One region of the Chlorobaculum sp. MV4-Y genome, then DNA from elsewhere that is predicted to be linked to it. Evidence: riboswitches for the same ligand, from Rfam matches in the RefSeq annotation. Region 1 holds a riboswitch; each other region holds the start of a gene.

Region 1 (9,923 bases):
CCGGCAGTACGCGAAGGCCTTTTTCGAGGCGTGGCCTTTCGATGCCATTACGGTGGCTCCCTACATGGGTTTCGATTCGCTCGAACCCTTTTTCGAGTACGAGGAGAAGCTCGTGTTTGTGCTCTGCCTCACCTCCAATCCTGGCTCTGCTGATTTCGAAGAGCGCATTCTCGACGATGCTCGTCCCCTCTATCGCGCCGTGCTCGACAGGGTCCGGAGCTGGCAACGCAACGGAAATGCCGGAATCGTCGTCGGTGCAACCAAGGCTGGTTTGCTGCAAGAGCTTCGGCAGGAAGCGTCAGAGCTGTTTTTCCTCATTCCCGGTGTCGGTGCGCAGGGCGGATCAATGCAGGAGGCGGTCAATCAGGGCGCTGATCCGGATCGCCTCAGCGCGGTGGTCAATGTGAGCCGGGCGCTTATTTTCCCGAAAGGCGATTTTCGGAGCGTTGAGGAATTTGAGGATGCGGTGCGTCGTGAGGCGGTGAGCCTGCATAGCGATATGAAAGATATCCTGTGAATTTATGTGTATATATTATATATAATGTTCGATGAAAAAAATATACGCGGTTTTCGCTCTTTCGGAAAAGGCCCGGAAACGTCAGTAAAGGGTAATAAAGATACCAGGGGAGTGAGTATATGTGCGGGATAATCGGTTACATAGGCAGGCGTGAAGCGGCGCCATTGCTGCTAAACGGATTGAAACGGCTGGAGTACCGTGGCTATGATTCGGCTGGTATGGCGGTCTTGAACGGTTCGCTGCAGATGCTCAAGAAGAAGGGTAGCGTCAGTAATCTCGAAGAGCTGCTGAATGTTTCGGGCACCGTCATGCTCGGCGCGACGGTCGGCATTGCCCACACCCGCTGGGCGACCCACGGCGATCCGAGCGACCGCAACGCTCATCCCCACATGAATGTTTCCGACGACATCGCCCTGATCCACAACGGCATCATCGAAAACTATTCGACGCTGAAGCAGGAACTAATGTCGGAAGGCTATGAATTTGAAAGCGATACCGATTCCGAAGTGCTCGTCCATCTGATCGACCGCATCTGGAAAAACGATCCGGTGATCGGTCTTGAAGGTGCGGTGCGCCAGGCGCTCCGGCATGTCGAGGGAGCTTATGGCATCTGCGTTGTCTCCTCGCGTGAGCCGGACAAGATCGTTGTGGCTCGCAAGGGCAGTCCTCTGGTGATCGGTCTTGGTGATGGCGAGTTTTTCATCGCTTCCGATGCGGCACCCATCGTCGAGCACACCAACAAGGTGGTCTATCTGTCGGACGGAGAGATGGCCGTTGTGACGCGCGACAACTACACGGTCAAGACGATTGAAAATGTCGAGCAGCAAAAAAGGGTGACGGAGCTCGATTTCAGCCTGGAAAAGATCGAGAAGGGCGGATTCGAGCACTTCATGCTCAAGGAGATTTTCGAGCAGCCCGAGGTGATGCGCGATGTCATGCGTGGCCGGGTGCGCGTCGAAGAGGGGCTGGTGCATCTTGGTGGTATCCACGACTATCTCGACCGGCTGAAGCAGGCCAAGCGGATCGTAATCTGCGCCTGCGGCACGAGCTGGCATGCTGGACTGATTGGCGAGTACCTGATCGAGGAGTTTGCCCGGATTCCGGTAGAGGTCGATTACGCCTCGGAGTTCCGGTACCGTAACCCTATCGTCTCTTCCGACGATGTGGTGATCGTTATCTCCCAGTCGGGCGAAACTGCCGATACCCTGGCCGCGCTCAGGCTGGCCAAGGAGAAGGGGGCGATGGTTATGGGCATCTGCAACGTGGTTGGTTCGACGATTCCGCGAGAGACGCTCTGCGGCATGTACACTCACGCTGGCCCCGAGGTGGGTGTGGCCTCGACCAAGGCCTTTACCGCGCAGGTGATCGTGCTTTTCATGCTGGCCATGGCGCTGAGCAAGGGACGCACCATTTCACACGAGGAGATTCGCCTGAATTTGCGCGAACTGGCGGAAGTGCCCGACAAGGTGGCCCGGATTCTGGAGCAGAACGACGCCATCAAAGAGATCGCCGTCAAGCTCAAGGATGCTCGCAACGCGCTTTACCTGGGCCGGGGCTACAACTTCCCCGTTGCTCTCGAAGGCGCGCTGAAGCTCAAGGAGATTTCCTACATTCACGCCGAAGGGTACCCGGCTGCCGAGATGAAGCATGGTCCTATCGCCCTGATCGACGAGGATATGCCGGTGATCGTGATTGCCACCCGCGACAACACCTATGCCAAGATTCTGAGCAACATCGAAGAGGTGCGCAGCCGCAAAGGCAGGGTGATTGCTATCGCCAGCGAAGGCGACCGGGAGATCGAGCGGCTGACGAAGGATGTGATCTACATCCCGCAGGCCTCCGCCGCGGTGCTGCCGCTCTTGACAGTCATTCCGCTGCAACTGCTCTCCTACCACGTGGCCACGCTTCGCGGCTGCAACGTCGATCGTCCGCGCAACCTCGCCAAATCGGTGACGGTGGAGTAGCGATTTTTTCTCGATTCAGTGGCTGTGGTTGGTAAATAAAGTCGGTAACTAAGAAATAAAAATTGTAACTGTAAAAAGTACAAGTCACTGGACGGCTGGGCGTATAAAAACCTGACCGATTGCTGCCGTTGGCCGACAGGACGACGCTCAGCAATGGCGTTTTATGTTTGACCACAACGGGGTGACGTACCATCTCCCCCAACTTGAGCTGGCACGAGTGCTGTTTTTTCACCATGCCTACCTTGCCCGGTTATCATTGATTAACCAGAGGCTTGCCCAGGAGTTTGATGTTCTGCAGACAACCGGGGCGAATAAAGCACAGCTCAACATCCTGCCAACATGTACTCTGCCGCTTTACGTCAGGGAGAATTATGCACTGAGGCGTGCTCTTGCCTGGATTTTACTGGATGACGATGCACGGCGATCATTCGAAAGTATTGCCCGTTATCAACTGCAGCATGGTTATGACACTGAACAATACCGCTTGTGGTGTTTTTCGTTTGATCCACCACGGCTTGAGGGTGTCGAGCTGACTGTTCGCGGACATTTCGATCAGAAGTTACAAGCGTTTTTTTTTACGAGGTACATGGCATTTTCAGTCTGGCCTGCAACGCTCTTGGCGCTGTTGAGTTTATCGATCCACGATTTGTTGAAAAACGATCAGCTTCAGGGCGTGCGGTTTTGCCCGGCCCCTTGTCTGTTCCGGAGCTGGAGATTGACGATGATCAGGCGCCTGATGCCGATCACTCTGAGATGCGGCTCGATGCCTCGATGGTTTCCTTTGAGTTCGCAAACCCCGTTCAGACAACGCGAATTGGCAAGCTGGCAGGGAGCGGGATTATCCGTGTTCAAGACGGGGCAAGTCCGTTATCAGAAGCTCATTTGGAGGTGAGCACCGAGGACGCAAGCGTTCAGGGAGCTCTGGCATCGGCAGATTACGACGGGCTAGATGATAAAAGCGATGATGCTCACCTGTATGCGGCTAAATGTGAAGCCTTTGAGGCGATGGTTGCCCTTTTGGCGAATATGCCCGATTGCCGTCATCTGCGGCAGGAGATACGAAAGCTCCCGCCAATTGCCGGTTATTCCAAACATCTTTTAGCGGATGGTAATCCGCGTTGTCTGTCCTACTTCCTTCTTGAGAAATCAGGAGTGCTCTATGCGCTTCTTGAAGCCGATACTTCGGATAGCCAGAATCATCTGTCTACGTTATTGCTGAAGTTGCAGGTTTCGGCAATTGGTTGGGAGCGACAGCTTCATGAACTTGAAATGCTTCTTGTAAAGCACTCATTAGTGTGGCCTACGTCATTTCTTGAAAAGACTTTTCGGAATGACTATAAGCGCATATCCCACCCTAAAACCTCCTCTTTAGACAAATCGTTAGTAGCGCGAGATTCTTTTCTTCGTTGGGCAGAACGGGTACATGTAGAATTGCTTCGCATCTGAATCAGTCCAGTTCCATAATATCGTGGCAAGTCTTTAAGTACATTCAACGTTTTTGGTACACTGATATAGATCCCTTGCATTACTTGGATCATCATGTTACCTTAAAGTATTCATTGCAACATCCCGGAACACGGTTTGAATCCGTGGCGGTCCCGCCGCTGTATTCGGGGACTGAACCTGCACTTGATCCCTTCGGGGGTGGTCACTGCTCCGGCTTACCGGGGGGGAAGGCTTGCAGGGGAAGGACGATCCGAGAGCCAGAAGACCTGTTGTATTGAGAACATAGCATGGATGACGAAACGCTCATGGGCGGGACATTGAGTTCCTGATCCCGTATTTTTTTGTCGTCCGGGCAGAACTCCGATGGTAAAGGGCTTCGCTCCATCTTGCAAAAGGTGGGATGAAGTCCTTTTTCTTTTTCAACAAAAATGGAGACAACGCCATGAACAACACGCAAGCAAAATCAACAAAAATCGTGAAACCAAAAGCGATCATCGCGGTAAGGAAGCGCAAGGATGCCAGCGGCACGGGCCTTTCGCACTACATCCTGATCGAGAAACCGGTCGTGAAGAAGGAGGCAAACTGAACGATGCGGGGAGACGTAACGGGAAAACAGGCCTCGTCAAGGGGCCTGTGGGTGAATTCGGGCAACGGCATGTCGCTATTGCCGATCGACATCGGCCATGACGATTACATGGCGGTCGTGTCGCCGGACACGGCTTTCTGGGCGCTGGTGGGCAAGCATGAGCTGGCGGAGGTTTTCTCTTCCAGCCATCCGCTCTGCCAGGGGTATCGGCAGAAAGCGGCGGAGTTCGAGTCGGAGATGACGGCGCTACGGTGCAGCCTGAAGCCGTCGGCAGTCTATGTGAACCCGACGGAGCGTTGCAACCTCGATTGCAGCTACTGTTATATTCCGGGCGAGATGCGGCGAGACGGCGTGGATATGCCTGCCGGAGAACTGATCGAGGCTCTGGAGAGAATGCTCGTCTACTTCAGGCAGCATGTGGCCGAAGGGTTCAGACCGGAAGTGATTTTTCATGGCTCTGAACCTCTGATGAACCGTAAGGCGGTGTTTTCGGCGATTGACCATTTCGGTGAGGCGTTCAGGTTCGGCGTGCAGACAAACGGCACGTTGCTCGATCACGAAGCGGCGGAGTTTCTCATGTCGCGCGGCGTTGGCGTCGGTCTGTCACTCGATGGCCATCAGGCTGCGCTGGCCGCCCGGACGCGCAAGAGCTGGTCTGGCGAAGGGGTTTATGAATCGGTGCTTCAGGCTATGGCGCTGCTTCGTGGCTACGAGAGCTACAGTGTGATCTGTACGGTGACGAAGCAAAACATGCAATCACTGGCCGAGATTGTCGAGTTTTTTCATGCGGCTGAAGTGCCGGTGTGCATGCTCAATCCCGTACGCTGTACGCAGCCGGGCGGCAAAGCCGAAAAGCCTGATGACAGGGTAATGTCTGGCTATTACCTGCGAGCGCTGGAGCGGGCGCATGAGCTGTATCGCGAGACCGGCCGGAAGCTGGTGGTGGCCAACTTCGCCAACATCATGCTCTCGATTCTGGCTCCGACGGCCCGAAAGCTGATGTGCGACATCTCGCCCTGCGGCGGTGGACGCTGCTTCGTGGCGCTGTCGGCCAAGGGCGACATCTTTCCGTGCAGCGAGTTCGTCGGGCTGGAGGAGTTCAACGGCGGCAACGTTTTCCGCGACGACATTGACGCCATTCTGGCCACGCCGTCGTTCAGGCTGGTCACGAGTCGGCGGGTAGAGGAGATCGATCCCTGCCGGAGTTGCGCCATTCGGCACTTCTGCGGCTCGCCCTGCCCGGCAGAGGCGTGGAGTCTGCACGGCACGATGAAGAGTCCCGGCGCGTTCTGCGAACTCTACGAGGAGCAGGTGCGCTTCGCCATGCGCAAGATTGCCGACGGCGTGGCGGACGATTTTCTCGAAAATGGCTGGGACAAGGCGACCGAAACGGTCGTTGAGTTTGGAGCGGCAGGGTGCGCGAGTCTCTCCTGAGCGCTTCGGGAAAAAGATTCGAAGGCCAATCTGGTTATTGATCGTTTCTCTGGCCGAAGAACCGGGGGAAAGACGCATTGCGCTTTCCCCGGGCAAGGCATCGCCATACAAAATTTTTCCATCCAGCATTTGCCTTTCTCTCGCTTTTTCTTATACTTTCTTCGTCCAATTATGTGGTGCCCGACATGGAGACATGCGGGCTTAAAAGGGAATCCGGTGAGAGTCCGGAACAGTACCCGCTGCTGTAATCTCGCACTGGCTGAATAGCTGGTGAAAAGGTTTATCGAATATGCCACTGCCCCGATTTCATCGGGGTGGGAAGGCCGGTAAAACCCGGGAAAGTCAGAAGACCTGCCGCATCTTTTTTTAACGCTTCGGGAATAAAGCAACATACTACCATGAAACACACCCTCGTTCCGTCCGCTAGAACAGGCAAGGGTTGGGCGTCGATCCTGTCGTTGCGCAACCGGCTGTTCCGCTCGCTTCTCAGTCGATTCATCCCTCTCGTTCATTACGATCTGTTCCGCTCGCCGTTTGGCGTCCCGGCGCATTCCGTGCTGTTTTCCATCGATCCCCATCGATCCTGCCGCACTCATCTCATCGGCCATTTCCCGCCTTTTTCGCGTCAATCCGGTCAACGCTATCATCAAGGGCATGACCCGCTCACCGTCACTTGTCATCAGTGCCGTTCAGGCTGTGACAGTTTTTCCGCCGCCGGTCATCCGCTGACCGTCATTCCGTGCTGGCAATTGAACTGAAACAATAAAACAAGTGATAATGAAACAATATGTTATGGCGGCAGCATTGCTGTGCTGCGCTGCCCCGGCGTACGCAGCCTATCCTCTTGTTACCGACGATACCGGCACCCAGGGCACCGGCGGCTGGCAGGTCGAATGCACGACCGGATTTTCCTCCAACAGCAAGACCGACGGCGGCATCACGATAAAAGAGCGTGAAAACGAAGCCGCAGTGGTGGTTTCGTACGGCGTGGCGCAGAATATCGATCTGGTTGCGGGGTTGCCGTACCTGTGGCATCAGAATCAGGAAGATCAGCTTGTTACCGCCGATGAAAGTGGTATCGGCGATATGACGGTCGAACTCAAGTGGCGGTTCTTCGAGAGCGAAAAGAACGGATTCAGCCTTGCCCTGAAACCCGGCATCTCCCTGCCGACTGGTGACGCCGACAAGGGGCTTGGTGTCGGGCGGGTGACGGGAGGCGCGGTGCTGATCGCCACCAAAGAGCTTGGCTCGCTGACGCTGCACGCCAATGCGGGCTACCATCGCAATGCCTATGAGCTTGATGAGGACGCGGCTGCGTCAAACAAGGACATCTGGAGCGCATCCCTTGCGGGCGAATATGCGTTTTCGGAAAAGCTCAGGGCGGTGGCCGACATTGGCATTGAAACTGCCGAAGAGAAAGGATCGCGAACGCATCCCGCCTTCGTGCTGGGAGGGCTGATCTACAGCGTTACCGAAAACTTCGATTTCGACCTGGGCATCAAGGGTGGTCTGAACGATGCCGAACCCGATACGGCTTTGCTGCTCGGCGTGGCCGCGCGATTCAACTAAACTAAAGGAGGATAACCATGACCAATCTGAAATTTCGCTTTGTCGCTGTGTCCTCGATGGTTGCGGGCATGATGCTTTTCGGTGGTGGTGAGGCCTGGGCGATGCACATCATGGAGGGGTTTTTGCCGCCTTCGTGGTGCCTGTTCTGGGCGGCAGTGTCGTTGCCTTTTTTTGTGCTTGGCTTCCGGTCGATGCGCAAGATCGTGGCTGACAATCCGCGCATGAAGCTGCTGCTGGCGATGGTTGGGGCGTTTGCCTTTGTGCTTTCGTCGCTCAAGATTCCCTCTGTGACCGGGAGCTGCTCTCATCCCACCGGCGTGGGCCTCGGGGCGATCATGTTCGGGCCGTCGGTGATGAGCGTGCTTGGTGCGATCGTACTGCTCTTCCAGGCGCTGCTGCTGGCGCACGGCGGGCTGACCACGCTTGGTGCCAACCTCTTTTCGATGGGCATCGCTGGTCCGTTTGTATCATACGGCATCTACAAGCTCGCCGACGGGGTGAAGGCTCCGCGTTCGATGGCGGTCTTTCTCGGCGCGGCGCTGGGCGATCTGGCGACCTACGTCGTCACCTCGCTCCAGCTCGCCGCGGCTTTTCCGTCAGCGACCGGCGGGTTTGCTGCAGCCATGTTCAAGTTCCTCGGCATCTTCGCCGTGACGCAGGTACCGCTTGCCGTGAGCGAGGGCATTCTGACGGTGATGGTCTATAACACCATCCGCTCGTATGTCGGCGAGACTATGTTCAGTTCTGCAACGCTTTCCGGGGAGGTGAAGTGATGAAAAACAGGGACTTGTGAAAAATCTGCTGCTTGCGGCGTTGGTGATAGCGCTTGCGGCCGTGCCGCTGATGACCCTCAAACATGCCGAGTTCGGCGGCTCGGATGACCATGCCGAGGAGGCGATCACAGAACTGCATCCCGGCTACAAGCCGTGGTTTGCGCCGTTCTGGGAGCCGCCGGGTGGGGAGGTCGAGAGCCTGCTGTTTGCGTTGCAGGCGGCGTTGGGGGCTGGTGTGCTGGGTTATGGCCTCGGGTTTCTCCGGGCTTCGCGCGAACCGTCCGGGGAGGCGCGGGTTTGAGAACGCTCGACCACTATGCTGCAAGCTCCCGGCTGCGCGATGTCGCGCCGGGCTACAAGCTGCTCTATGCGCTTCCACCCATCGCAATGGTGCTTTGGGTGGACTCCGCACTGTTTTCGCTGCTGGTTTTCGGGCTGATGAGTGCCTCGGTCATCATGAAGGGAGGTGTTCAGCCCGGTGATTATCTCCGGATGCTGCTGCTTCCGGCAGCCTTTCTCATGATCGGAACGGTGGCTGTCGCGTTCGATATTTCCGTGAATCCGGAGCCATTTCTTTTCTCGATCCCGGTTGGCAGTGCTTTCATCGGCGCGACCTCAGTCGGTCTTGCGATGGCGATTCACCTGGCGTTAAAGGCGCTGGCGTCGGTTTTGTGCCTCTACTTCATCGCCCTCACGACGCCGGTGGCCGACCTCGGGCGCTCCATGGCTTCGGTGGGTATTCCGGTGCTGCTCATCGAAATGACTTTGCTCGTCTATCGCTTCGTTTTCCTGCTCTTCGAGACCGCCTCGGAGATGGTGACCGCGCAGCACTCGAGGCTCGGCTACGCGGGCACGGCGGCCTCGTTCCGCTCCCTTGCGTCGCTCGTCTCGAACCTGTTCTTCTTTTCGGCTCGTCGCGCCGAGGAGGTGTATGTGGCGATGGAGTGCCGGGGTTACGACGGCTCGATTCGTGTGCTGGCTCCGTCACCGCGAGCGCAGAGACCATCGCTTGCAGTTATCGCGCTGGTCGAGGGATCGTTGCTTTGCGTCGCCATCGCTACGCATTTCGGGAGGCTTTTCTGATGTCGTCGCCGAGCATGCTCAAAACGGAAGGGTTGAGGTTTGTTTGGCCAGACGGCACAGTGGCGCTCGATGGTGTGGCGCTTCCCATCCCGGCGGGGCAGGTTATCGCGTTGCTCGGTGGCAATGGCGCCGGCAAATCGTCGCTTCTGCTCAACTTCAACGGCATTCTCAGGCCATGCTCGGGTCGGGTGCTGTTGCGCGATCAGCCGCTTGACTATTCGACACGGGGCCTCAAAAGCCTGCGGCAGCAGGTCGGCATCGTGTTCCAGAACCCCGACGCGCAACTGTTTGCGTCGAGCGTTTACGAGGACATCTCCTTTGGCCCCTGCAATCTCGGCCTGCCGGAGCCGGAGACGCGGCGGCGGGTCGAAGCGGCGATGGAGCTGGTCGGCGTCGCGGAACTGGCTCGTAAGCCGGTGCACCACCTGAGTTTCGGGCAGAAAAAGCGGGTGGCTCTGGCCGGGGTGCTGGCGATGGAGCCGTCGGTGCTCCTGCTCGACGAGCCGACCGCCGGACTTGATCCGAAAGGCGCGGACGGCATCATGCGCTTC
Region 2 (9,923 bases), 770 kb from region 1:
AGCCTCGATCCGGGGCATGGGCCGGAAAGCAGAGGTTGCGAATAGAAAATATAACAGATATGCAATCTTTTCTTCGATGAATTTTTCCGGCACTCACTTGTTTCGAGCCAGCGGGATGGATAACCGTTTTTTTTGCTTTTTGGGCTGAAATGACGATTTTGAACTTCTCGACCGCCGGTCGCGGAAGCGTTGACGCCAGATGGCGGCGAGTTTCTTCCTCTCCGGCGCATCAGCCCGGCATACGGGAACTCTTGCCAAGATATTGCAATAGCGCATGTTATTTGACAAACGCAGAAACGCTACGGATAAATTCATCGTTGTCGGAGACCGGGTACTCATCAAGCCGAAATCCCTTGACGAGACAACCAAATCCGGCATCTACCTCCCTCCGGGCGTTCAGGAAAAAGCTAAAATCCAGAGCGGTTACGTTCTCAAAACAGGGCCGGGCTATCCGGTCGGCCCGCCAAATGATACCGACGAACCCTGGAAAGAGCGGGCTGAAAGTCCCCAGTACATTCCGCTTCAGGCCAAAACCGGCGATCTGGCCATCTTCGTCCAGAACAGCGCCTGGGAGATCGAGTACGAAGAGGAGCGCTATCTGATCGTGCCCAATTCAGCCATTCTTTTGCTGATCAGGGAAGACGATGACCTGGAAGACTATCTGAGTTGAATCGCCGGAGGGAGCCGGATTTGTTTTCGGCTTTCACTCCGGACTACGCTCCTCTTCAACCGTCGAGGAGTTTTTTTATTTCATTATTTCGACAGATCGATATGACCACAGCAACCGATATGCAGAAAGAGGCGGCGGGCCTTTCGACCGAAGAGCTGATCCGGAGGGTGCAGGCTCTCAAGAAGGAGATGAACGCCATCGTCCTTGCCCACTACTATACCCTGCCGGAAATCCAGCAGGCGGCGGACATCGTGGGCGACAGCCTCGCGCTCGCGCGTGCGGCGGAAAAGACTTCGGCTGACGTGATTGTCTTTGCCGGGGTGTACTTCATGGCCGAGACCGCCAAGATTCTCAATCCCGGCAAGATGGTGCTCATGCCCGACCCGGGCGCGGGCTGTCCCTTGGCCGACAGTTGCCCCGAGGATGAGTTCCGCGCCTTCCGCGAGGCGCACCCCGACGCCATCGCCATCACCTACGTCAATTCGTCGGCGGCGATCAAGAAGCTTTCGGATATCATCTGCACTTCGTCGAACGCCGAGCACATCGTTCGCCAGATTCCGCCGGAGAAGAAGATCATCTTCGGCCCCGACCGCAACCTCGGCGCGTGGGTGATGAAGCGCACGGGCCGTGACATGCTGCTCTGGCAGGGCTTCTGCTACGTGCACGAGGCTTACTCTGAAGTCTACATGATTCAGGCCAAGGCGATGTACCCCGATGCGGAGCTGATCGCTCATCCCGAGTGCCGCGAGGAGGTGCTTCGTCACGCCTCGTTCGTCGGCTCGACTTCGGCGCTGCTCGAGTACACCGAAAAGAGTCCGTGCAAAAGCTTCATCGTAGCGACTGAGCCGGGTATTCTCTACGAAATGGAGAAGCGCTCGCCGGGCAAGACCTTCATTTCGGCACCAAAAGACCCGGCCAATCCGCGCAGCGTCTGCAAGCAGATGAAGCAGAACACGCTCGACAAGCTCTACCTCTGCATGGTGAACCGCGCGCCCGAGATCACCGTCGATGAGAGCCTGCGCGAAGGCGCGCTGAAGTCGATCAGGAGAATGCTCGAAATGTCTGCCTGAGGTGCCGCCGGGCCGCCACTTCGTTCGACGAGAGTCGCGGCCCAGTAAAATCTCCACTCCATCCAACTGTTGCCGCTCTTCTCCGTTTCTGCGTATCTTGTTCCCATAAGAGCAGTTTCGCTTTCCAACCCTTTCAGGAGGCCTCTCATGCGCTCAGCTATCCTTCGCATCGCTGCGGTTACGGCGTTTTTCTGCACTCAGCCATTCCAGCCCGAAGCCAACGCCTGGCACGACAAAACCCATCTCGCCGTCGCCGAAGCTGCCGGTTTCGATCTCTGGTACAGCTCGGCCGCGCCCGACGTGGCCAAGTCGAAGGAGATGTTCGGGCCGATTGAAAGTCCGAATCACTACTACAACAACAACGCCAACCGGCGGGTCACGCCTGAAATGGTCATGGCGCAGGTTGAACGCTACAACCAGCCCAATGACGACGAAGGGCATCTGTACGGAGCGATCATCGGTTCGGTCAGGGATTACTTCGCCATGAAAAAGAGCGGCAAATATGCGAAGTATCCGCTGGTCTACTGCGCCCACTACTGCGGCGACCTCTCGATGCCGCTGCACAATACCCCCTACGACGACTTCAACAAGCAGCGCCACAGCATCAATGACGGCATCATCGAGAACAGCGCACGTAACAACATCGCCTATATCCAGCGCATCATGACAGCGCCCTACATCCGGAACGAAGATGACCTGGCAAGGGAGATCGCCGCTGTCGCCGAATCGGCCCGCAAGCTCGGTCAGAAGATGAGGCGGGAACATCGCAACATGACCGTCGATGAAGCCTACAACCAGGTGGCCCGGAGTGCTTCGCTGTTCAACGCCATTCTCTCATGGGTCGAACGGCAGCCGGCGTATGCCGCGCCAGCCGTCAAGGCCGTGTCTGTAACGGAATGATTTTTGATTTATGGCTGACAAAACCCATCTCGAAAGGCTCAGGACCGGAGTCGCCGTCTGGAACCACTGGCGTCAGGCTCAGCCAGCCGTCCGGCCCGATCTCAGCCAGGCCGATCTTGGCGGGATCGACCTCAACGGGGTAAATCTCTCGGAAGCTGATCTGACCGGAACCGTTCTGGTAAAAACCAGGCTCTCGGGAGCTGATTTGCGTGGAGCCGACCTTCGCGGTGCCGATCTGACGGGTGCGCGGCTCGATGGCGTCAACCTCAGCCGCAGCACGATCGATCTCTCCACGCGCTACGACGGCGTGACCGGATGCCAGATCGGCGTCAACGGCTTCTACTCGCCATCGACCGACTCTGCGGCCCTGATGCGCCTCGATCCGCCCGGTAACTCCATGCAGGGTGCCAACGCCGAGGCGGTTGTCGAAAGCCTGCGCCAGGCGCGCAAGCTGCACACCTTTTCGGTGATTCTCGCCGGGATCGCCTTGCTTTTCATCGTCATCAAGCCCAAAACCATCACCCTGCCATACCTGGCCGGATCGTTCAAGTTCGATGACTTCAGCTACGCTTTTCTGGCCACCATTCTCTCAGCGGCGCTCCTGAGCCAGGTGGCCTCGTTCATCGACTCGGCGCTGCAAGGTGCGCGCTATCTCAACGATCGCCGCGCGGCTATGCTGGTCGGCCATTTTCCCTGGCTGCTCTCCAAATATGAAAGCGATCCTTTGGGCAAGCGCCAGTCCAAAATTCTGCGCATTTTCATCATTTTTCATCCGCTGATCTACATCTACTTTTTCGTCCAGTGGAGCGCCCTCGCCATTGGCGACTGGGATGCGGTCATCCGGCACTACCAGCAGATGCCGGTCCTTTTTGGCGAATACCTGCTGCCGGTTGTCTATATCATCCTTATCCGCATCTGCCTGCGCCTCTTCGGTCTCTCCGAAGGCTTCCAGAAACCGATTCTGTTCGACGCCGAGACCGAGCGCAGCCGCCGGAGCGACATGGAGCGCCTCGCTGAAGCCTTCGAGCGCCAGGCCACCCTCACCGCCGAACTGGTGGATATTCTGAAAAAGAGGGAAGGGAAGAGTTGAGAATCGGGCGTGAAGAAATGAAGAGCGGCCTTGCTGACGGCAGCATGTTATGGTTTCGTTGTCTTTAAACTATGGTGCAGTATGCGCAGATTGACAGTTGTTCCGATACGCCGCGCGAGTGTTTTTTTCATCTGCTCGATCATCCTGCTGTTTGCGGATTGCGGAAATGCCATGTCCCGCTTGCAACCTCTTGACGGCGCGGTGGCCGGTGTGGTCAGTGCCTTCGAGTCAGGAGACGCTGCCCGGCTGAACCGCTTTGTCCATCCGAAACAAGGGGTGATTGTCATCTACCGCGAAGGCGTCTTCAATGTATTCAGAGCTGTTTCGGGGATCGATTTCAAAAAGCCTGTTCCCGAATACTTTCCCTATCCAAAAATCAGGGGCGGAGCACCTCTCAGGTACGCGGCGTTGCCGGTGTATGATTGCGGGCGTGAGGCTTGGTCGAAAACCGGTTTGTTCTGTGACCCCAAATACCGGGATGCCTTGTTGAGCACCACGGCAATCAACCTGAAAAAGAACGGGCTGAGGGAGATTTCGCCGGAAATGATTGCCCGGTTCCGCGCACTTGAGGCGAAAAGCATCCGGGTCGTGCTGGTTGACGCGGCTGGAAACGACCTGGTGTTTTACATGACGAAAATTGACAGCCGCTGGTATCTGACCATCCTCGACCGGGTCTCCAGTGATTGCAGCGCTTGAGCGTTTGAGCGAGGGGCTTCCGGATAAATCAAAACTTACTTATGACCAAGACAGTCCTTATTACCGGAGCTTCAGGGTTTATCGGGTCGCATCTGGTGAGGCGATGTTTGCGGGACGGGTATCGCGTGAAGGCGCTGGTGCGGAAGGGGAATGCGTGCATTCCGTCGCTGCGCGCCTCCGGGGTCGAGGTGGTCGAGGGGGATGTGCGTGATGCAGATTCGGTCGATGTTGCGGTGCACGGGTGCGATCTGGTGATCCATGCCGCCGCGCTGACTTCCGACTGGGGGCCGATGCAGGATTTTATCGACATCAACGTCGGAGGTACGCGCAACGTGTGCGAAGCATCGCTTCGGCACGGCGTTGGGCGGCTGGTGCATGTCAGCTCGTTCGAGTGCTTCGAGCACCACCTGCTTGGCCGTATCGATGAACAGACGCCCTGCATGACGCGCAGGCAATCCTATCCCGATACGAAAATCGGTGGCACAAACGAGGTCTGGGCAGCTATGAAACGGGGGCTTTCAGCGAGCATTCTCTATCCAGTGTGGGTCTATGGCCCCGGCGACCGGACGCTGTTTCCGATTCTGGCCGATGCGATCCGCAAGCGTCAGGCATTCTTCTGGGCGCGCAACGCGCCGATCAGCATGATCTATATCGACAATCTCACCGATCTGACGATGTTGGCCGCTACCCGTCCGGAAGCCGTTGGCGAGGCGTTCATGGCTTGCGACGGTGAAGCGATCACTTTCGAGGAGGTGTGCCGGCGCGTTGCCGTGGCGATAGGTTCGCCGGTGCCGTCGCTTCACCTCCCGTTCGGCATGGTTCGGGCCGTCGCCGGGGTGATGGAGTTTGTCTGGCGGATTGCCGGAAGCGAAAAGCGCCCACTCCTGACCCGGCAGGCGGTCGATGTGCTCACCTCACGTGCGGAGGTTGATGTGTCGAAAGCCCGCAAGACGCTTGGCTGGCAAAGCCTCGTGCCGCAGGATGAGGGTATCCGGCGTACGCTCGACTGGCTGCTGACGGTCGATCCGTCGCAGTGGAAGGTGAAATAATGCTCCGGTCTTGCCGGAAAAAAAGTTGTTTTCAGGGCTTCGACCGGAAATGCTTTTACCGTGAGCCTTCCCTGTTTTCAGCACCGTTAAGTCCGTCGCATGTCGCCCGGAAAATCACCTTCCGGCGTTGTCTGCCTTCCAAAAAATCATTACCATTGAAAGTTCTTTGAGCATTACGGTGCCGGATGAAAACATTCGGGTAAAAGGGAAGTTGCGTGTGAATCGCACACTGTGCCCGCAACTGTAAGATGGTGTGCCGCCCGGCGATGTTGACAGCTCTGTCCTCATGGCCGCCGCGGTTCGGGTGTATCCACTCTGCCCACCTCTGATAACCACGGGGAATGCGGGGGAAGGTCGCCCGAAGGAAAACGTCGAAGTAATTTCGCGGCCATCGAAGTCAGGAAACCTGCCGTAATGGTTGGCGCCGCGTGGCTCCGGGAACAGAGCTTGGCGTCCCGTTCAACGATCGAAACCTGATTGTTCCTCGATCTTTTTTCGTCAGTTCGCCAAAGCTGTTTTCTGAGTTTGACAGGGTGGTTTATATTGCGTAAAGCAATCTCCCGTCATGATGCAACCATGCTTCACTGTGTGTGCTGACGTAAGGTAAGTCTTGGAATAAAATGGATTTACCTATCAACAACCAATTATCGATTCTGGAGACTTCACATGAAAATCGCCCGCCTGTTCACTTCCCCTGGTGAAAACGTCTATGACCGTTTCGACTACACGCTCAGAACCTCCGTGCTTCGCAATCCCGATGGCTCGAAGGTCTTTGAGATGAACGATGTCGAAGTGCCGGTTTCGTGGTCGCAGGTTGCCGCCGACATTCTCGCGCAGAAATATTTCCGCAAGACCGGCGTGCCGCAGCGCGACGCTGAGGGGAACCTCATGATCGGCGCGGACGGCCAGCCGGTGACCGGCAGCGAGAACTCCATCAAGCAGGTGGCGCACCGCATGGTGGGCTGCTGGCAGGATTGGGGCCGCAAGCACAATTACTTCGACACCGAGGAGGATGCGCAGGCGTTTTATGACGAGGTGGTGTACATGCTGCTCGCGCAGATGGCGGCGCCGAACTCGCCGCAGTGGTTCAACACCGGTCTCCAGTTCGCCTACGGCATCAACGGCCCGGCGCAGGGGCACTTCTACGTCGATCCGGTGACCGGCGAGACGAAAGAGTCCGAGGACGCCTACTCCCGCCCGCAGGCGCACGCCTGTTTCATCCAGTCGGTCAAGGACGATCTGGTCAACGACGGCGGCATTTTCGACCTCGCCATCCGCGAGGCGCGCGTCTTCAAGTTTGGCAGTGGCTCGGGCACCAACTATTCGAACCTGCGTGGATCGGGCGAAAAGCTCAGCGGCGGCGGCAGCTCGTCGGGCCTGATGAGCTTCCTGAAAATCTTCGACTCTGCGGCTGGCGCGATCAAATCCGGCGGCACCACGCGCCGCGCGGCCAAGATGGTCATCGTCGATATCGATCATCCGGACATTGAAAAGTTCATCGAGTGGAAGGCGAAAGAGGAGGACAAGGTGGCCGCGATGGTTGCTGGTTCCAAGATCTGCTCGCGCTTCCTGAAAGCGATTGTCGATGAGGCGCTCAAGGGCGGCACCGACCGGCAGGAGAACGAGATGCTCGACACGCTCATTCGTAACGCCCTGCATCGCGGTGTGCCGATGAGCTATATCCTGCGTGTGCTGGCGCTGGTCGAGCAGGGCTACACCTCGCTCAATTTCGAGGAGTACGACACGCACTACGAGTCCGAGGCGTACCAGACCGTCGGCGGCCAGAACTCCAACAACAGCGTCCGCGTGACCAACGAGTTCATGAAGGCCGTGCAGAACGACGAAATGTGGGTGCTCCGCGAGCGCACCACCGGCAAGGATGCCCGCGCTGTGCGTGCCAAGGACCTCTGGGAGAAGATCGTGATGAGTGCCTGGAAGTGCGCCGATCCGGGCTTGCAGTTCGACTCGACCATCAACGAATGGCACACCTGCCCGAAGAGCGGCCGCATCAATGCCAGCAACCCGTGCTCGGAGTACATGTTCCTCGACGATACGGCCTGCAACCTCGCCAGCCTCAACCTCGCGCACTTTCTCGACGAGGAGAGCGGCAAGGTCAAGATCACCGAACTTCAGCACGCTTCGGCGCTCTGGACGGTGGTGCTTGAAATCTCGGTGCTGATGGCGCACTTCCCGTCGGCGGAGATCGCCCGCCTGAGCTACGAGTTCCGCACGCTGGGCCTCGGTTTCGCCAACCTCGGGCGCGTCCTGATGGTGCTCGGTATTCCCTACGACTCGCCGCGCGGCCTTGCCATTGCGGGTGGCATCGCGGCGCTCATGACCGGTCAGGCCTACGTTACCTCTGCCGACATGGCCAAAGACCTCGGCCCGTTCGCCCGCTATCGCGAGAACAGCGACGACATGCTGCGCGTCATCCGCAACCACCGCCGCGCGGCGATCAACAGCTCGGAGGACGATTACGAAGGGCTGGTGATCAAACCTCGCGGAATCGATTCGGAATATTGCCCGAAGGAGCTGTTCGAGGCTGCCGGAAAGGTGTGGGACGAGGCGCTCAAGCGCGGCAAGAAGCACGGCTTCCGCAACGCGCAGGTGAGCGTCATCGCGCCGACCGGCACCATCGGCCTTGTTATGGATTGCGACACCACCGGCATCGAGCCGGAGTTCGCTATTGTCAAGTTCAAGAAACTTGCGGGCGGCGGCTACTTCAAGATCGTCAACCAGTCGGTGCACAAGGCGCTTTCCCGCCTCGGCTACTCCGACAAGCAGATCGAGGAGATCGAGAAGTACTGCAAGGGCCACGGTACCCTGCGCGGATGCCCCGGCATCAACCAGCAGTGGCTCAAGAGCCGCGGCTTTACCGACGAAAAGATCGATGCGGTCGAAAAGCAGCTCGAAAGCGTCTTCGACATCCGCTTCGCCTTCAACAAATGGATCATCGGCGAGGAGTTCTGCCACTCCCTCGGCTTCACCGAAGAGCAGCTCAACGAACCCTCGTTCGACATGCTGAGCGAGCTTGGCGCGAGTGAGGCGGACATCGAGGCGGCTAATGACTACGTCTGCGGCACTATGATGATCGAGGGCGCGCCGCACCTCAAGCCGGAGCACCTGCCGGTCTTCGACTGCGCCAGCACCTGCGGACGCAAGGGCAAGCGTTACATCAACCACATGGCCCATGTGCACATGATGTCCGCCGTGCAGCCCTTCATCTCCGGCGCGATCTCCAAGACGGTCAATATGCCCGCCAGCGCCACCACCGCTGAAATCGGCGAGGTTTACGAAGCCGCATGGCAGTCGATGGTCAAGGCGATCACGATTTACCGCGACGGCTCCAAGCTTTCGCAGCCGCTCAACATTTCCAGCATTTCGCCGCTCGACGAGGTGATCATGCTCGGCACCGAGGAGGATCTGGACGAAACCAAGGGGCCGAAGGAGGTGCAGGAGCACATCGTCGAGCGGGTCTATCACCGCTCCGAGCGCCGTATGCTGCCGAAGCGCCGTAAGGGGTACATCCGCGAGGCGTATGTCGGCGGCCACAAGGTGTTCCTCAGAACCGGAGAGTATGAAGACGGCTCGCTGGGCGAAATCTTCATCGACATGTACAAGGAGGGCGCGTCGTTCAAGGGCCTGCTCAACTGCTTCGCCGTGCTTGCCTCCAAGGCGCTCCAGTACGGAATGCCGCTCGAAGAGCTGGTGGACAGCTTCACCTTCACCCGCTTCGAGCCTGCTGGCGCGGTGCAGGGCCACAACGCCATCAAGAACTCGACCTCGATTCTCGACTACGTTTTCCGCTCCATCGGCTACGACTACCTTGGTCGCAAGGATTTCGTGCACGTGAAGGCTGTCGATGAGGTGCCGGAAGTACCGGCCAATGGCAACGGCAACGGCCACGCAGCGAAGGCAAAAGCCTCGGAGCCGGAACTCGCCGTCCACGCCCCAAAGCACCACGCCGACGACCACGGTATCCTGAAAAGCCAGGCCGCCCAGGCTAAAGTGCAAGGCTACACCGGCGAGCAGTGCGAAAATTGCGGATCGGTTAGAGTGAAGCAGAACGGCACATGCAAAGTGTGCGAAGACTGCGGAATGACGACGGGTTGTTCGTGAGATGATTTGATTGTTTTGCCGTCCTGAAACTGAGTTTTCGGGATCAGGACGGCAGTGTTACTTTTTTTGGCTTTTCGCAGAATATCGTGGGAAGAAGGGTGTGTATGAAGTAACATAAAGTAATTTTGAGCGTTACCCAACCACACCTTGATACTCCCAGAGCTTGACGAGCCATTACCACCAACTTTTAGCTCCTTCCTCAAACTGGAAGGTCGAGAGCGTTCATGTGTCGATGAGCGGCAAGCGGGTCGAGATCAGACTGGTCTGTACCGGCAAGCAGGTCGCGTGTCCGGTATGCGGTGCATCATGGAAGATGGGCTCAAAACCGT
Region 3 (9,923 bases), 760 kb from region 1:
CGACAGGCGCGAGGTTCACGCTGAAGTCGAGCACTCCGCCTTTCGCCAGCTTACCCGTGCGGTCGCCGTGGCGGTGCGCCAGCAAATGATCGCGGTTCATACCTTCTCCCTTTCGATTCCGGCGATGGCGAAAAGCGCGTCGAGATCGAGATTCTCCGCGAAGTGCGCGGCGAGCAGCTCGAACGGATCGGTGGCGCTGGACACGGCGGCGGGTTCGTAGCCGCTGTCGAGCTGACTCAGGAACCAGGCGCGGAGTTCGGGCCGGTCAAAAAAGCCGTGGAAGTAGGTGCCCATCACACGCCCATCCTCGCTCTTCGCACCGTCGAAATCGTCGGTCGCGACGCCGTTGCGCTCCGTCACCTCGACGAGCGGCGACGCGCCCGCTTCGAGCGTCGTACGCCCCATATGAATCTCGTAACCGCTTACAGAGCAAGAGGTTCCGGCAAGCTTGCCGATGCTGTTGCAGAGCGCCTTTTCGCGTTCCAGCACCGTCTCGACCGACAACATCGCCAGACCCGCGCTCGCGCCCGGAGCGCCCTCGACGCCGTGCGAATCAGTGATGGAGGCGCCGAGCATCTGGTAGCCGCCGCAAAGTCCGACGATCACGCCACCCTTCGTTCGGAACGCTTCGATCCGCTCTCGCCACCCCATCCGTTCGAGCCATTCGAGGTCGCCGCGCACATTCTTCGAGCCGGGCAGCACGAGCGCTTTATAGCTGTCGAGCGGCCTCGGATGGTGCAGGTAGTGCAGCTCGACGCACGGATCCTGCTCCAGCGGCGAAAGGTCGGTGAAGTTGGAAATGTGCGGGAAGTAGATCGCTGCGATGCCGATCTTTTCAGGGGACGGATCACGCTTCGGATCGACCACCGAGGAAAGCGGCACGGCGTCTTCGGCGTCGATGATGAAGCCCCGGAAGTAGGGAATCACGCCAAGCACCGGTACACCGGTCATCGATTCGAGCATTTTTGCGCCGTCCTCGAAAAGTGATTTATCACCCCGGAAGCGGTTGACAATGACGCCCTTGACGAGCGCCCGATCCTCTGAAGGAATCACCGCGAGCGTGCCCGCGACCTGCGCGAACACGCCACCGCGATCGATGTCGGCCACGAGAATCACCGCAGCTCCGGCGCGGCGAGCGCTCTTGAAGTTGACAAAATCGCGTTCGTAGAGGTTCATCTCGGCGCACGATCCGGCCCCTTCGAGCACGATCATCTCGTGCCGCGCCATGAGGCGGTCGAGGCTCTCGAAGGCCGCCTCCGCCCAGCGCCGCGTGTCGCCAAAGTACTCGCGGGCCGTCTTGTCGGTGCAAACGCGCCCCTGCAAAACGACCTGCGCGCCGGTGTCGGTGTTGGGTTTGAGCAGCACAGGGTTCATGTCGGCGTGAGGCGCGACACGCGCTGCCTGCGCCTGCACGATCTGCGCCCGCCCCATCTCGAAGCCGTCGGGCGTGACGCCGGAGTTGTTCGACATGTTCTGCGCCTTGAACGGCGCGACATCGATGCCCGCGTTGCGGAAGATGCGGCAGAGCGCGGTGGCGACGATGCTCTTGCCCGCGTCCGAAGCGGTGCCAAGTACGGCGATGTTGGTCATGGGCGTTGCGGTAATTGTCACCATTGCTCCTGATGGACGAGGTCGTCGAGCGCAAGGCGCGGCAGCCAGCCGGCCTGCTCCAGCTCCGGCGTTTCGTGGAAAAAGCTCACGTAGCCGATGCAGAGCCACGCCACCGGCACGATGTGTTCGGGAATGCCGAGCGCCTCGCGGACGCGGTCGTGATGGATAATGCTCACCCAGCCGACGCCGAGATTCTCCGCCCGCGCGGCGAGCCAGAGATTCTGCACGGCGCAGACCGAGCTGTAGAGATCCATTTCGGGATTGGCCGTGCGCCCGATCACCACCTCGCCGCTGCGCGTCCGGTCGCAGGTGACGCAAATCCCAACCGGCGCTTCGAGAATTCCTTCGAGCTTGAAGCCTCGATACTGCTCACGCTTCTCGCCCTCGAACATGTTGGCGGCTTCGGCATGGGCGATCTCGAAGCCCTCCTTGATCTGCTCGCGGACGACAAGGTCGCGGACGACGACGAAGTCCCACGGCTGCATGAAGCCCACGCTCGGCGCGTGGTGCGCCGCGTCGAGCACCCGGCGGAGCACCGCTTCCGGCACCGGATCGGGCAAAAACTGCCCCCGCACGTCGCGTCGGCTGTAGATAACTTTATAGAGCGCTTCGCGCTCGGAAGTAGTGATAGTCATTTCGATTTCAGTTTCTGGTTACGAACCCCGAATCGCCACTTCAGCTCTTCGAGTCCGTCAAGAATTTTTGGCGATGGCGACGTAAAGCGCGGCCCATCGAGGCGCACGATCTGGTAGTCGCCCTCGGGAATCCGCACAGGGCATTCGTAGCCGTCCTTCTGAAGCACGAAAACGATCTCCGGCTTTTTCTCCTCGACCAGCTCCCAGACGCTGCCGATCAGCTCCGTCGGCGCGACATGGCGGATCGTCGGATAGTCCTCGACCACCTTGAATCCCGCCGCCGTGAAGAGGTCGTACAGGTAGGTGTTGACGCCGAACGAGAACGGATTGCCCTGGCAGCTCGACAGGATCAGCACCCGCCGCCCGCCGCCGTTGACCTCTGCCGCCGCCTTGCGCCACTGCCGCTCGAACGCGGCAGCCTTCTCGTCGCCGCCTTCGATGCCAAGCACATCGCAGATGGCGCGAATGTTCCCGCCAATCTCGCTCATGCTCTTGAAGCCGTGCAGCACGACGCACTTCGCGCCCGGCGGCGTCACTCGCTTGCAAACATCGGGGCTTGTCCAGTCGGAGAGAAAGAGATAGCCGGGATGCAGCGCCGCGATGGCCGCCGGATCGGGATCGGTCACGCCGCCAGTCTTCGGCAGGTCAAGATCGTCATAGCGGCTCACCCCCGCAATGCGGTTTTCGAGACCGAGCGAGCGCAAGGTGTCGGTAATGTAGGGCGACTGGCTGACAATCCGCCCCTCCGCCCGCGCCGCTGCTCCCGCAAAAAGCAGGAGCAGCAGCGTCATGATGATTTTTTTCATGATCGGTGGTGGATGGGCGGTTTCAGATATCCGCCTTCAGACCGAAAACGAAGGTACGGCCAGGCATCGGATAGCCCTTGACATACTGGTAATCGCGGTCGAAGAGGTTGTTGACTTCGGCCCTGACCGTGATTCCCGGCCCTTTCACGCCCTTGCCGCCGAACGGAAATTTCTTCGAGACGGAAAGATCAACCACCGTAAATCCGCCTTTCGACACCACTTCGCCAGAGCCGGTCTCATAGTTCTGGACAAAGGTTTTGCCGGTGTAGGCAAGGTTGAACGCGCCGTTGAAGCCGCGTCCGTCATGCACTCTCAGTCCGGTACTGGCGTTCCACTGCGGCGTGTAAAGCAGATCGTCGCCGCTCTGGTTGTCACGATACTGCAAAAGGTAGGTGTACCCGGCATATGGTTCAAGCGTCCACGAGGAGCTGTCGAGAGCGAACACCTTCGAGAGTTCAGCTTCGATTCCGGAAACCGTGGCACTGCCAATGTTGCGATAGGTATAGGTCGATGGAGCTGTTTGTTTGGTCTGGATCATGTCCGTATAATCGGTGCTGAACCAGGTCAGCGAACCATTGAGTCCTTTCCAGTTAAGGTCCATACCGACTTCCCAGGTTTCGCTCGATTCCGGCTTGAGATCGGGATTGCCGATGTAGGTCTTCCCCCAGCTGGTGATATTGGCGGCAAGCTCACGCTCCGACGGCATCCTGAAACCTTCGGCATACGAGCCTCTGAGCTTGAGGAAATCGGTTGCCTGCCACGCCACTCCGGCCTGATGCGCGAAATTGTCCTTGCTCCTCGACGTGCCTTCGATCGCTTTCATGTTGACGCGATAGTCGTCGTAACGCACGCCGCCTGTCACGATCAGGCGATCATCGAAAAATCCGTACTTGCCGAGAACGAAACCGGCGGGATTTTCATAGGAAGCCCAGCTCGGCTTCAAGGTCGAATTGAGTTCGTACTTCAGCCAGTCAAATCCGGTCGTGAGCCTGAGCGCGCCCGGCTGCCAGGTAACCTGCGCCTGCGCTCCTTGCTGGTCGATTTTGTTGCTGCTTTGATACCCCCAGCTCGGATCAACATAGCGGTACTCGTCCTTTCCGGTGAAGTAGCGAGCCATCCATGAAAAGTTGCGGCTGGAGGTCGCGCCATCGTACCTGAAATCGACGGAGTGGTTGTTCTGAACCGTATAGGCACGGAGATTGGGCGAGCTGAAATAGCTCGGCGAACCAGCCTTGTCCACATCGAAGGAGTGAACGATCATGCCAATCCGGTGACCGTCGGCAATCTCGTAACCCACATTCAGACTCGCCAGCTTCTGATCTTCATAACCGGTATTCGGGTAGGTGACTCCTTTGGCCGTTTTGTAGCTTCCGGAATCGGATTTCGAGATGCTGCCGGAATAGTCGAAGCGCCCGGTTTTTCCCTGAATGGTCGCCTCGGTCATGGAGAAATCGTTGCTGCCGATTTTCTGCTCGATCGACGCCGATGGCGCACCCGAGCCTTTTGCCGTAATCACGTTGATCACGCCGCCGATCGCTGCGGAACCATACTGCACGGCCGCTGGTCCCTTGATGATCTCGATACGCTCAACGTTGGCCGTCATGATTTTGGCGAGGTTGCCGGTGCCGGCACGGCGGCCATCGAGCAGCACGAGCACCTTGCCCATGAGGTCGTTGCCGTGGGATTCCGTCCTGAAACCGCGGATGCCGACGGAGGTCAAAGTGCCGGGATATTTCTGGATGTGTCCGAGATTTTTCTCGGCGAGGAGTTCACTCAGATCGCTGGCCGACGACTCGTTAATCTCCTCTTTGGTGATGATCGTAACGTTCGAGGTCAGCTCTTTTTTCGGCTGAGGCACCCGGCTCGACGTGACGACGATTTCGTTACCGAGATAATCCGAACCGGTCTCTTCGGCGTGGAGCGTAGGGCTGGCGAGCATTGCTGCCATGAGGATGGCGAGCGTTCGTTTGTTCATGGTGTTGTCCTGTGTTGAATTAACTGAAACATCAACAGACAGGGGTTAAGGAAAAGGACTGGCCCGGTTCCCGTCGCCAAACAGCTCGATGGTTTATCAATGGGCGGAGAGCGGAAACGCTGGCTTCACGCCATTAACGTAAAAACGTAAAAAAGAGAGCACACTGAAAAATCGATGCTGTACAGTCGGAGTTACCGGAAGCGCTTTGCCTGACTATTAACCCGTAGTCTTGTTACCGAGCAAAGAGTAACTGGCAGGTCTCCTGACTATAACGGCTGAACCGGTGCGGCCTTCCCGCCCGCTCCGTGGAGGAGCCTGGCAGTGACGTGCGCCGAACTGCTGCTTCGCGGCATGAGGCCACGCCTGCCAGCGGCAGTTTTCCGTTGTACAGTTGCGGGTACAGTGTACGAATCTCACGTACTTCCCTATTCTCCGGCTTTGAAGCCGGCACCAGCTATTCATGTGAAAGAACATTCATCTTTGCGGGCGCAATTTACGATTTTCCGGCTCAATTACAATTCCCGTCATTGCATCTCGCCGAGAATCTCCGCCACCTTGCGCCGCCGGTACTCGAACACTTCATCGAGCCGCCGTCCGACGATCAGCGCCTCGACCACTTCGCCGAGCATGTCGAATGGCAGCGCGTACTCGACGATGTCGGTCATCTCCGTGCCGCCCTCGATTTCGCGGAACCGGTGCGTGTGATGCCACAGCTCGTATGGCCCCGAAAGCTGGCGATCCTCGAAAAAATCGGGCTTCGAGACCGCCATGATTTCAGTCGTCCACCGGACGGGAATCATCATGAAAGGATAGAGCGTGTAGCTCAGTTGCATCCCTTCGTAGATCGGTTTTCCGGTGCTTCCGCCATCGACGCGCAGGAACATCTCCGGCGGAGTGATCCGGGCAAGATTGTCCGGCTGCGAAAAAAAGTCCCACGCAACATCTATCGGCACAGGCAACCGCTGTACCCAGGTTTTGGTATGAAGGTTCATCGAATGCAACAGATTTCTTTGGCATACTTCGATCTGAACAACGACGAACGAACGGTAAAAGTATCCCCGTAGTGATTTGGCTGGTGATTTTGATCCTGTCAATCCCTGCAATGGTTCAACTGAAAAACTTTCTGGATGCCGATACCGTTAACATCATCGAGAATATTTGTGCTTTCCCATAACTGAACCCTAGAGGATTGTCACGATGAAAACCAAACCGCATGTTCTGATTCTTGGGGGCAACTTTGCCGGATTGCAGGTCGCCCGTCACATCCGCGACTATGTGAAACCGGAGGATGCCGCGATCACGGTGGTCGATAAACGGTCGTATCTGCTCTTCATCCCCAACATCCCGCTCGAAATCCTCGAAAACAAAAATCCCGACAGCAGCATGCACCTGCCGCTGGCTCCGGTGCTCGACAAAGACGAAACCCGCTTCATCCAGGCCGCCGTGCTCGACATCGACGTCGAAAGCAAAAAGGTGACCATCCAGCCCACCGAACGGCCCGGCTCGACCACCGATGTGCTCGGCTACGACTACCTGGTCATCGCCCTCGGCAACCGCCTCGCGTTCGACAAGATCGAGGGCTTCGCGGAATACGGCCACAGCGTAACCGATGGATTTTACGCCAACAAGCTCCGGCGTTACCTGCATGAGGGCGACTACAAGGGCGGCCCGATCGCGATCGGCTCGGCGCGATTCCATCAGGGAACCAAAGGCAAGCTCGACTTCATACCGATAGCCAAGGCCGCCTGCGAGGGGCCGCCGGTCGAGATGGCGCTGTCGCTCGCTTCGTGGCTGAAGCATCACGAAAAGGGCGGGCCGGAGAAGATCACGATCTTCACGCCAGCCGAGATGATCGCCGAAGACGCGGGCAAAAAGATCGTGGGGCAACTGCTTGACATCGCGGGCGGCATGGGCTTCGGCTACAAAAACAAGCTCGAAGACATCAATCGGATCGGCAAGGATGGCATCGAGTTCGCCAACGGCGACTCCATCGAGGCCGAGGTGAAGCTGATCTTCCCGGACTGGACGCCGCACGAATTTCTGAAAGGGTTACCGATCTCTGACGAAGAGGGGTTCGTCATCACCAACCGGCAGATGAAAAACCCGGACTATCCCGAGGTCTATGCCGCCGGTGACGCCGCCGCCTGCACGGTACCGAAGCTCGGCTCCATCGGCCACCACCAGTCCTACATCGTCGCCCGGCAACTGGCCCGCGACCTCGGCGCGCTCACGGACGAAGAGGCCAACGACGAACTCTACAACCCGGAGGTGATCTGCTACAGCGACATGGGCGACGGCAAAGCCTTCTACATCCACTCGAACGTCTGGTTCGGCGGCGACACTGAAATTCTGAAGATGGGCCGCCTCTACTACGACCTCAAGCTCGGCTTCAAAACCTCCTACTTCGCGATGGGCGGCAAGGTTCCGCACTGGCAGTGGAAGATGGGCACCTGGATGGGCGACAAGATTTAGTGACCGCTCCCGCATCCGGCGACGGTTCAAGGCGCTTCCGCAGACGCGATGGTTTGCGGAGGCGCGTTTTTTTTTGCGGATTGACGAGCGCCCGCGATCAGCAAAAAAGTGGACAGCCGCGCTACAAAACGCTGTCCAGAATCATCACGATCATCAGCGCCGGAAGATAGGCCAGGGTGGCTTTGAACAGGCTGCGGGTGTCGCTGTCGGAGCGCGAAAAAAAGAGTTTGACGCTGAAAACGAGCGGCATGATGCCGAGCAGCAGCGAGCCGACGCCGTACCGGATGCCGGACAATCCAAAAACATACGGCAGCACGGAAACGGGCACGAGCAGCAGCGTAAAGATCAGGATGTGCCTGAATGCCCTGCGCCCCTCGCTATCGATCACGGAGAGTATTTTGAACCCACCGGTAGCGTAGTCTTCGCGATACATCCAGCCAATCGCGTAAAAATGGGGATGCTGCCACAGGAAAAGGATCAGGAACAGTATCCACGCTTTTGGGGCGATCGCTCCCGAAGCCGCGCCCCATCCGGTCAGCGGCGGCAATGCGCCGGAAATCGCGCCGATACTGGTGCTCAGCCAGCTCACCCGCTTCATCGGCGTGTAGATGACGATATAGATGAACGCGGTCAAGAGAATCAGAAAAGCGGCCAGCAAATTCACCTTCACAGAGGCGACGATTACGCCAGCGAGAACGAGAAGGATGCCGAAATTCAGCGCCTGAACCGGCTCGATCAGCCCTGCCGGTATCGGCCTCTTGCAGGTGTGACGCATTCTGGCGTCGAAGTCGCGCTCCAGGTACTGATTCAAAACGGCGGAGCCTGAACAGCCGAGGACGGATGCGGCGACGAGATACCGCAGGCGCGAGTCCAGAACGCTCGCGCCTCCGGCGAACAGGTAGCCCGCAACGGTTGTCAGAATGACCAGAACCGTAATGCGCGGCTTTGTCAATTGGAGATAGGCTTTGATTCGTTTGGCCATGAAAACTCTTAAACAATTGCCCCGGACTTCAGTCCGGGGTTTACGGGTAAAACAAAATAAATCAGGGCTTTAGCCAAATATCTTACAGTGGCGGCGATTGCGATTTTTTGTCGCCGGAGCAATAACTGACGAATCATCGTGCTCCTCTTTTTCTTGTCATTCTGCGCTGCTGACCCGACCACGGAGAGCGCTTGCCGCCATCCTTTCCGGATGCTTGCCGCTCACGGCCATTGTCATTCTGAGTCCGACAAAGTCGGGCGAAGAATCCATAAAAGTCAGGTAAAGCATTTCATATCATTCAGTTATCGTATCGATCTGAAAAAACTGGATTCTTCACTTCGTTCAGAATGACAACTAAATACCTGAACTGTCCTGAATTACTTATGAGATAGGCTCTATACTAAATGTTGCTGTGCCCAATCTGGTTCCTGGCACCGTCACCGGTATCACCGGAAGGCCGTGACACTATTAGCGTGCTCCGGGGGTTTTTCACTTTAAAATGTGAAGCACTCTGTCCAGCGAACACTTTGTTTTTGTTGCGCAGTCTGGATTCAAGCCGTTCAATGCGTTTCTGCCTGATTTTACCGGGGGTTGAGCTTTTGTAAACAGGTGCGCCATTCTCTTCCGGGCACCTCAAAAGCTCCGTCGGCCATTGCCTGAAGGCATCGGATGCAGGTCGTATCGATCGCAAAAATCCGGGTCTGACGCCTCTTCGGCAGCTTGCCGTTTGAGAATGACGAGCGGCTCGCATTCACTCTTGCGGCCAGATTTTCCCGTTCGCGCTGAACCAAAACAATTCTCGGAACGTGGCGAAAAGTTTAACGAACAAACAGAGTTATTCAACCGGGATCAGGGTTTTCGGCCTGTTTTTCGCGGCGCTGTTCCTGACCGGTTGCAGCAACGTGGAGCTCTTTCAGCCAAAAGGGCCGGTCGCTCGCGATGAGGCGCTCCTGATCTCCACGGCGTTCGCGCTGATGCTGATTGTCGTGATTCCGGTTTTCGTGCTGGCGATCTGGATCGCCATCCGCTACCGGGCCTCCGGCAACAACGCGGACTACCGGCCAGAGTGGGCGAAATCGATGAAGCTCGAATTCCTTATCTGGTCAGTCCCCATTGCCATTGTTCTGGCCCTCGCCTGGCTGAGCTGGACGAGCACCTACCGGCTCGATCCCTATAAACCGATTCCCTCAGAGGCGCAACCGCTGCGGGTTGAGGTCGTTTCGCTGGACTGGAAATGGCTCTTCATCTACCCCGATTACCACGTCGCCACGGTCAACGAGATCGTGCTGCCGGCGAACACGCCTCTGAATTTCCGCCTCACCTCCGCCACGGTCATGACCTCGTTCTTCATTCCTCAACTCGGAAGCCAGATGTACGCGATGGCCGGAATGCAAACGCAATTGCATCTTCTGGCGGATGAAACCGGAGTTTTCGACGGACAT

What was found. Region 1 has a riboswitch for cobalamin ahead of cbpB (peptide-modifying radical SAM enzyme CbpB). Riboswitches for the same ligand answer to the same signal wherever they lie in the genome.
Region 2: it holds a riboswitch for cobalamin, as region 1 does, so the genes downstream of both, NY406_RS07400 (vitamin B12-dependent ribonucleotide reductase) here and cbpB (peptide-modifying radical SAM enzyme CbpB) in region 1, are expected to answer to the same signal.
Region 3: it holds a riboswitch for cobalamin, as region 1 does, so the genes downstream of both, NY406_RS03820 (TonB-dependent receptor plug domain-containing protein) here and cbpB (peptide-modifying radical SAM enzyme CbpB) in region 1, are expected to answer to the same signal.

Annotation. Positions count from the first base shown of each region.
Region 1 covers NZ_CP104202.1:33,575-43,497, forward strand. The annotation lists gene pyrF (orotidine-5'-phosphate decarboxylase) at 1-517, shown strand, start outside; gene glmS (glutamine--fructose-6-phosphate transaminase (isomerizing)) at 637-2,481, shown strand; gene NY406_RS00195 (hypothetical protein) at 2,645-3,373, shown strand; gene NY406_RS00200 (Tn7-like element transposition protein TnsE) at 3,370-3,927, shown strand; cobalamin riboswitch at 4,053-4,193, shown strand; gene cbpB (peptide-modifying radical SAM enzyme CbpB) at 4,517-5,947, shown strand; cobalamin riboswitch at 6,105-6,321, shown strand; gene NY406_RS00210 (hypothetical protein) at 6,346-6,705, shown strand; gene NY406_RS00215 (transporter) at 6,725-7,516, shown strand; gene NY406_RS00220 (energy-coupling factor ABC transporter permease) at 7,534-8,289, shown strand; gene NY406_RS00225 (energy-coupling factor ABC transporter substrate-binding protein) at 8,360-8,590, shown strand; gene cbiQ (cobalt ECF transporter T component CbiQ) at 8,587-9,372, shown strand; gene NY406_RS00235 (ATP-binding cassette domain-containing protein) at 9,372-9,923, shown strand, end outside.
Region 2 covers NZ_CP104202.1:1,504,616-1,514,538, reverse strand. The annotation lists gene NY406_RS07430 (co-chaperone GroES family protein) at 275-670, shown strand; gene nadA (quinolinate synthase NadA) at 772-1,740, shown strand; gene NY406_RS07420 (hypothetical protein) at 1,888-2,640, shown strand; gene NY406_RS07415 (pentapeptide repeat-containing protein) at 2,651-3,730, shown strand; gene NY406_RS07410 (hypothetical protein) at 3,812-4,426, shown strand; gene NY406_RS07405 (NAD-dependent epimerase/dehydratase family protein) at 4,468-5,475, shown strand; cobalamin riboswitch at 5,635-5,904, shown strand; gene NY406_RS07400 (vitamin B12-dependent ribonucleotide reductase) at 6,142-9,594, shown strand; gene NY406_RS07395 (transposase family protein) at 9,901-9,923, shown strand, end outside.
Region 3 covers NZ_CP104202.1:790,018-799,940, reverse strand. The annotation lists gene cobD (threonine-phosphate decarboxylase CobD) at 1-100, opposite strand, end outside; gene NY406_RS03835 (cobyric acid synthase) at 97-1,614, opposite strand; gene bluB (5,6-dimethylbenzimidazole synthase) at 1,608-2,246, opposite strand; gene NY406_RS03825 (ABC transporter substrate-binding protein) at 2,243-3,052, opposite strand; gene NY406_RS03820 (TonB-dependent receptor plug domain-containing protein) at 3,075-5,027, opposite strand; cobalamin riboswitch at 5,262-5,497, opposite strand; gene NY406_RS03815 (SRPBCC family protein) at 5,552-6,019, opposite strand; gene NY406_RS03810 (NAD(P)/FAD-dependent oxidoreductase) at 6,225-7,499, shown strand; gene cyoE (heme o synthase) at 7,621-8,481, opposite strand; gene cyoA (ubiquinol oxidase subunit II) at 9,288-9,923, shown strand, end outside.